2 regions of the Actinoplanes missouriensis 431 genome follow, and region 1 is predicted to be linked to the other one. Evidence: riboswitches for the same ligand, from Rfam matches in the RefSeq annotation. Region 1 holds a riboswitch; the other holds the start of a gene.
The links. A riboswitch is a leader RNA that binds a small molecule or an ion and turns the genes downstream of it on or off. The one in region 1 is predicted to bind glycine.
Positions count from the first base shown of each region.

Region 2: another riboswitch for glycine. It lies ahead of gcvP (aminomethyl-transferring glycine dehydrogenase); the one in region 1 lies ahead of gcvT (glycine cleavage system aminomethyltransferase GcvT).

Region 1 covers NC_017093.1:4,898,960-4,902,347, reverse strand. Annotated here, with positions in the region: gene AMIS_RS22985 (hypothetical protein) at 737-1,057, opposite strand; gene AMIS_RS42890 (hypothetical protein) at 1,250-1,447, shown strand; glycine riboswitch at 1,634-1,719, shown strand; glycine riboswitch at 1,724-1,808, shown strand; gene gcvT (glycine cleavage system aminomethyltransferase GcvT) at 1,848-2,981, shown strand; gene gcvH (glycine cleavage system protein GcvH) at 2,978-3,349, shown strand; gene AMIS_RS22970 (L-serine ammonia-lyase) at 3,346-3,388, shown strand, end outside.
Region 2 covers NC_017093.1:4,412,072-4,415,459, forward strand. Annotated here, with positions in the region: gene gcvP (aminomethyl-transferring glycine dehydrogenase) at 1-2,089, opposite strand, end outside; glycine riboswitch at 2,165-2,256, opposite strand; gene mgrA (L-glyceraldehyde 3-phosphate reductase) at 2,317-3,312, shown strand; gene AMIS_RS20670 (nucleotidyltransferase domain-containing protein) at 3,312-3,388, shown strand, end outside.

The sequences.
Region 1 (3,388 bases):
GTGAGGCTCTTCAGCGCGCCGGCCCTTCTCCTCAGCGAAGGCCGACGATCATTTGATTGGCTCATACCAGGTATGACGAATTCTGTTGGCCATTCCCTGGAGGGCGAGAAACGCTTGGTTCATGGCGCAGCTTTCCTTGTTTCCCGTGAAGCATTTGCGGGATCCGAGCGCGCGCCGCAATTATTCGCCGGAGGCGGAGCGGTTCAGGTGGGAGCATGCGCGGCACCGCACGTGGGGTCTCGCGCAACGGCATGCTCGCCGGCTGCGCCAGCTGCGTGACGAGGCCGATCGTTCCGCAGGCCCACCGCCGCCCAGAGTTCCTGAGTCGCCCAGGGTTCCTGAGCCGCCCGTGGCGACGTCACCTCCCGAAGCTTCGGGGCCTCGTCCAGCTCAGCCGCCCCCGCCAGCTCGGCCACCATCTCCAGTTCGGCCGTCGCCCCGCACGGTCAAGGTTTCGCTCCCTGCCGCGATCGTGGAGTCCATTGTATTCAGGAAAGGATCTCCGTTACCCCGAAAAGACTGCCGACTTCATAATAAGAAGGAGCGAAACGGTGGTAGGGATCCTCCGTCGTGGCGATACCGAATTCCACACCGCCTGGACGAACGCGGGCCGCGTGTGGAATGGGGGTTCGTGTTGCGCCCGTCGTCCACACGCGGCCCGGCGTTACGTGGTTCCCGCTTGACGCTCGCTACTCGCCGAGCCTCGAGCGTCGCTTGCGACTACCCGCTCGCCACTTTAGAAGCGGCTGCGGAACTGCTCCCACCGGCTGCGGCTCCGGCGGGCTTCGATTGCCTTCGCTGCGCCGTAGATCGCTGCGGCGGTCACCGCTGCGATCGCCGCCGTGGTCATGACGATGGGCAGCAGGCGGCGCTTGGCGGGAATGCCCAGCTCGGCGCCGGTGGCTTCGGCGTCAGCCGCGATCACGGCGGGGTCACCGGAAACGGCGATGTTGTGCTGAGCGTCGACCGTGCTGTCGTAAATGGTCATCAGGTCCTCCCGACGGGTTTCGTCTCCACTTGCCCCGGTCGCGGCCCGGTTAACCTGATCGTCCCCCACCGGGTGAGCGGCCCGCGTCACCCGGAGCGGATGATCCGATGTGCTCGGGCGCCGACCGCGCTGGGGCGGGCGGAGATCCGGGGTGCTCGAGTGCCAGCCGCGCTGGGGCGGGCGGATGATCCGGGGTGCTCGGGTGCCGATGGCGCTGGCGTGACGGATGGTCCGGGGTGCTCGGGCGCCGATGGCGCTGGGGTGGCGGATGGTCCGGGGTGCTCGGGCGCGATGGTCGCGGTGCTGTGGCCGCGCGGTGACGACGCGGAACGCCAGCTCAAGGTCCTCGAGGAGGCCACCGCCACAGAACAGGAGGCCGCAGCCACGGGCGAGGAGGCCGCCGCCGGAGACAAGAGCGCTACCGCCGGAGACGAGGAGGCCGCCGCCACGGGTGACTAGGGATCACGACGCTCACCTGCGCACCTGCTCGCTTGACGTGATCATGACGGCCCGGATAGCTTGCAGGCCACAACTGAAGAAGCCGCTAACCCGCAGCGGGAGAGCCCTCGCCACCAGAGCCACAAGGCCCTGACGCCCAGAGCCACAAGGCCCTTGCACCCAGAGCCACAAGGCCCTGGCACCAGAGCCCACGGCCCTGGAGAACCCGGCGAGGCGCCGAAGGAGCAACTTCTCCCTCAGAATCTCTCAGGCCCACGTACCGCTGCGGTCAGGCGACTCTGGAAAGCCGTTCGCGAGACGAACGCGCCCACGGTGCAAACCGCCCGTAACGGCGGTGAAGCTCTCAGGCCCCATGACAGAGCGAGGGAGGCCCCAACCTGTCACGACCTTGGAGCCTCCCGTGAGACGCACTGCGCTCTTCGACGTCCACACGCGCCTCGGCGCGCATCTGACCACGTTCGCCGGCTGGACCATGCCGCTGCGGTACGGCAGTGACATCGCCGAGCACCACACCGTGCGGACCGCCGCGGGGCTCTTCGACCTCAGCCACATGGGCCGCATCGAGGTCACCGGCCGCAACGCCGCGGAATTCCTCGACTACGCCCTCGCCGGCCGTCTCTCGACGGTCAAGGTCGGCCGCGCCAAGTACACGATGCTCTGCCATACCACCGGCGGCGTCCTCGATGACCTGGTCGTCTACCGGCTCGCGGCCGACCGGTTCCTGGTGGTGGCGAACGCGGCGAACGCCCCGATGGTCCGGGCCATGCTCGGCGAGCACGCCAACGGGTTCGCGGTCCGGATCACCGACGCCGGCGGCTCGCTGATCGCGGTGCAGGGCCCCGCATCGGCGGAAGTGATCGCCACGCAGGGCCCCGCATCGGCGGAAGTGATCGCCACGCAGGGCCCCGCATCGGCAAAAGCGATGGCCATCGAGAGCCTCGACCTGCCCTATTACGGCATCACCGAGGCGCGGGTCGCCGGCTGTGACGTGCTGCTGGCCCGCACCGGGTACACCGGCGAGGACGGCTTCGAGATCTACTGCTCGGACGCCGACGCCGCGACCATCTGGGAGAGCCTGCGGGAGAGCGGCGCCACCCCCGCCGGTCTGGCCTGCCGGGACACGCTGCGCCTGGAGGCGGGCATGCCCCTGTACGGGCACGAGCTCACCGTCCGCACCACCCCCTTCCACGCCGGGCTGGGCCGGATCGTCGCCCTGGACAAGGCGGACTTCGTGGGCGCCGAGTCGCTGCGCCGCGTCGCCGCCCAGGGGCCGTCGACCGTGCTGACCGGCCTGGTCACGGCCGGCCGCCGCGCGCCACGCAGTGGCCATGCGGTGCTCGATCCGGTCAGCGGCGAGCGGATCGGCGAGGTGACCAGTGGCGCGCCGTCGCCGACGCTTGGTCACCCGATCGCCATGGCCTACGTCCCACCCGTGTTCGCGGCGCCCGGCACCCGTCTGGTCGTCGACGTCCGTGGCACCCGCGAGGACGCCGAGGTCGTCGCGCTGCCCTTCTACCGCAGGAGCCCCCAGTGATCCCCTTGAACCTTCGCTACAGCCGTGACCACGAGTGGCTCACCGACGACGAGATCGCCACGGTCGGCATCACCGCGTTCGCCGCGGACGCCCTCGGTGACGTGGTCTTCGTCGACCTGCCCGAGGTCGGCGCCGTCACCACGGCCGGCGAGACGTGTGGCGAGATCGAGTCGACCAAATCCGTCAGCGAGGTCTATGCGCCGGCCGATGGGGAGATCGTGGAGGTCAACAAGGCGCTCGCCGACGACCCGGGTCTGATCAACTCGGATCCGTACGGCGCCGGCTGGCTCTACCGGGTGCGCGTCACCCGTACCCCCGAGGTTCTCGACGCCGCGGCCTATGCCGCGCTGATCTCACCGGAGTCATGATCTTGGCCGTCTCCGTCTTCGACCTGTTCTCGATCGGCA
Region 2 (3,388 bases), 490 kb from region 1:
CGCCGCCGTGCGGGATGCAGAACGTCTTGTGCAGGTTGAGGTGCGACACGTCGGCGCCGAACTTGCCCGGCTTGGCGAAGCCGACCAGCGCGTTGAGGTTCGCGCCGTCGACGTAGACCTGGCCGCCGGCGTCGTGCACCTTCGCGCAGAGTTCCGCGATCGAGGTCTCGTAGACGCCGTGGGTCGACGGGTAGGTCACCATGATCGCCGAGAGGCTGTCGCGGTGCTTCTCGATCTTGGCGTCCAGGTCGGCCAGGTCGACGTTGCCGTCCGCGTCGCAGGCCACCACGACCACCCGCATGCCGGCCATCACCGCGGAGGCCGCGTTCGTGCCGTGGGCGCTGGACGGGATCAGGCAGACGTCGCGGTGCGTCTCGCCGCGCGAGCGGTGGTAGCCGCGGATCGCGAGCAGGCCGGCCAGCTCACCCTGCGAGCCGGCGTTCGGCTGCACGCTGACGGCGTCGTAACCGGTGATCTCGGCGAGCCAGCCCTCCAGCTGGGCGACCAGGTCCTCGTACCCCTGGATCTGGTTCGCCGGGGCGAAGGGGTGGATGTTGGCGAACTCCGGCCAGGTGATCGCCTCCATCTCGGTGGTGGCGTTCAGCTTCATCGTGCAGGAGCCGAGCGGGATCATGCCCCGGTCCAGGGCGTAGTCCCGGTCCGAGAGCTTGCGCAGGTAGCGCAGCATCGAGGTCTCGGAGTGGTGGGTGTTGAAGACCGGGTGGGTCAGGTACTCGGTGGTGCGCTCCGGCCAGCCGCCGGACACCCCCCAGATCATCGCGAGCTCGGCGCCGAACGCGGCCACCACGGTCGCCACGTGCTCGTCCGTGGTCGTCTCGTCGCAGGAGACCGACACCCGGTCCGCGTCGACCAGGCGCAGGTCCACACCGCGTCGCGCCGCCTCGGCCACGATCGCCTCGGCCCGGCCCGGCACCACCGCGGTGACCGTGTCGAAGTAGGTGTCGTTCTGCACCTCGATGCCGGCCTCCCGCAGGCTGCCGGCGATCCGGGAAGCGTGCGCGTGCACCCCGTCGGCGATCTCCCGAAGGCCCTGCGGGCCGTGGTAGACCGCGTACATGCTGGCCATCACGGCGAGCAGCACCTGCGCGGTGCAGATGTTGCTGGTCGCCTTCTCCCGGCGGATGTGCTGCTCCCGGGTCTGCAGCGCGAGACGGTAGGCGGGCGCGCCGTCGGCGTCCTTCGACACGCCGACCAGGCGGCCGGGCAGCGAACGCTCCAGGCCGGCGCGCACGGCCAGGTATCCGGCGTGCGGGCCACCGAAGCCGAGCGGCACGCCGAACCGCTGTGTCGTGCCGGCGGCGATGTCCACGCCGATCTCGCCGGGTGCCCGCAGCACGGTCAGCGCGAGCAGATCCGCCGCGACCGTGACCAGGGCGCCCCGCTCGTGCGCGAGCTCCACCAGCGCGGCGTGGTCGCGGACCTCACCGGACGCCCCCGGGTACTGCAGGTGCAGGCCGAAGAACTCGTCCGGCAGCGTCTCCGGCTCCTCCGGGTCGATCAGCACGACCTCGATGCCGAGCGGTTCGGCCCGGGTCCGCACGATGCTCAGCGTCTGGGGGAACGTGTCCGCGTCCACCGCGTACACGTTGCTCTTGACCTTGGAAGCGCGGCGGGCCAGCGTCATCGCCTCGGCGACCGCCGTGGCCTCGTCGAGCATGCTCGCGTTCGCGGTGGTCAGCCCGGTCAGGTCGGTGACCATGGTCTGGAAGTTCAGCAGCGCCTCGAGCCGGCCCTGGCTGATCTCCGGCTGGTACGGGGTGTACGCCGTGTACCACGCCGGGTTCTCCAACACGTTCCGCTTGATCACCGCGGGCGTGTGCGTGCCGTAGTAGCCGAGGCCGATCATCGGGGTGGCGACCGTGTTGCGGTCCGCGATCGCGCGCAGCTCGGCGATCGCCTCCTGCTCGGAGATCCCGGCCGGCAGGTCCAGGTCGCCGTGGAACCGGATCGACTCCGGGATCGCGGCGTCCATCAGGTCGTCGAGCGAGTTGTATCCGACCGCCTTGAGCATGTGGGTCTGCTCGTCCGAACCCGGACCGATGTGGCGGGGAACGAAGGGTGACGTCATGGGCGACTCCAGGCTCTGAAGAAGGTCGACACGCAACCTCCCCCTCTGTCATACCCAGACGGGTATTTCAGAGCGCCTGCCCACGCGGTCCTTCTGCCTGAGAGTTTTCCGGGGAGGGTTTGCCCCTTCGGCGCCGTCACGAGGACGGTCTCTTCCGCACAGGTGTTGCCGGCACGACCAACCTACCAGCGCACACCCGGTTGGATCACAGTCCTAGGGTGTGGTCTGTGACGTACACCCCTGATTCCGCCCGCTACGACACGATGACCTACCGGCGTGCCGGTCGCAGCGGCCTGAAGCTCCCCGCCCTCTCCCTCGGCCTGTGGCACAACTTCGGCGACACCCGCCCGCTCGACACCCAGCGCGCCATCGTCCGCCGCGCCTTCGACCTCGGGGTCACCCACTTCGACCTGGCGAACAACTACGGCCCGCCGCCGGGCAGCGCGGAGTCGAACTTCGGCCGGCTGCTGGGGACGGACCTCAAGGCGTACCGTGATGAATTGATCATCTCGACGAAGGCCGGCTACACGATGTGGGACGGGCCCTACGGCGACTGGGGATCACGGAAGTACCTGGTGTCGTCGCTGGACCAGTCGCTGACCCGGCTCGGCCTGGACTACGTCGACATCTTCTACCACCACCGGCCCGACCCGGAGACGCCGCTGCACGAGACGGCGTCGGCGCTGGACGCGATCGTCCGGTCCGGCAAGGCCCTCTACGTCGGGATCTCCAACTACAAGTCGGCGCAGGCCGCGGAGATCGCCCAGATCCTGCGTGACCTCGGCACCCCGCTGCTGATCCACCAGCCGTCCTACTCGATCCTGAACCGCTGGATCGAGCACGACCGCCTGCTCGACACCCTCTCCGACGCCGGCGCCGGCTGCATCGCGTTCAGCCCGCTGCAGCAGGGCCTGCTCACCGACCGGTACCTCACCGGCATCCCGGACGACTCCCGGATCCGGACCAGCGTCTTCCTCAACGAGAGCGCCCTCGACCCGAAGACCATGGGCCGCCTGCACGCGCTCAACGACATCGCCAAGCGCCGCGGCCAGTCCCTCGCCCAGCTGGCGCTCTCCTGGGCGCTGCGCGACCCGCGGATGACCAGCCTGATCATCGGCGCGTCGAGCGTCGGCCAGCTGGAGAACAACATCGCCGCGCTGAGCGGACCGGAGCTCACCGCCGCCGAGCTCGACGAGATCGACGCGACGGTCATCGACCTCTGATGTTCCCGCTCGCGCTGTCGGTCGTGGTCGGATCGCGCGCCTACGGACTGTCCGTGGACGGATCCGACCACGACCG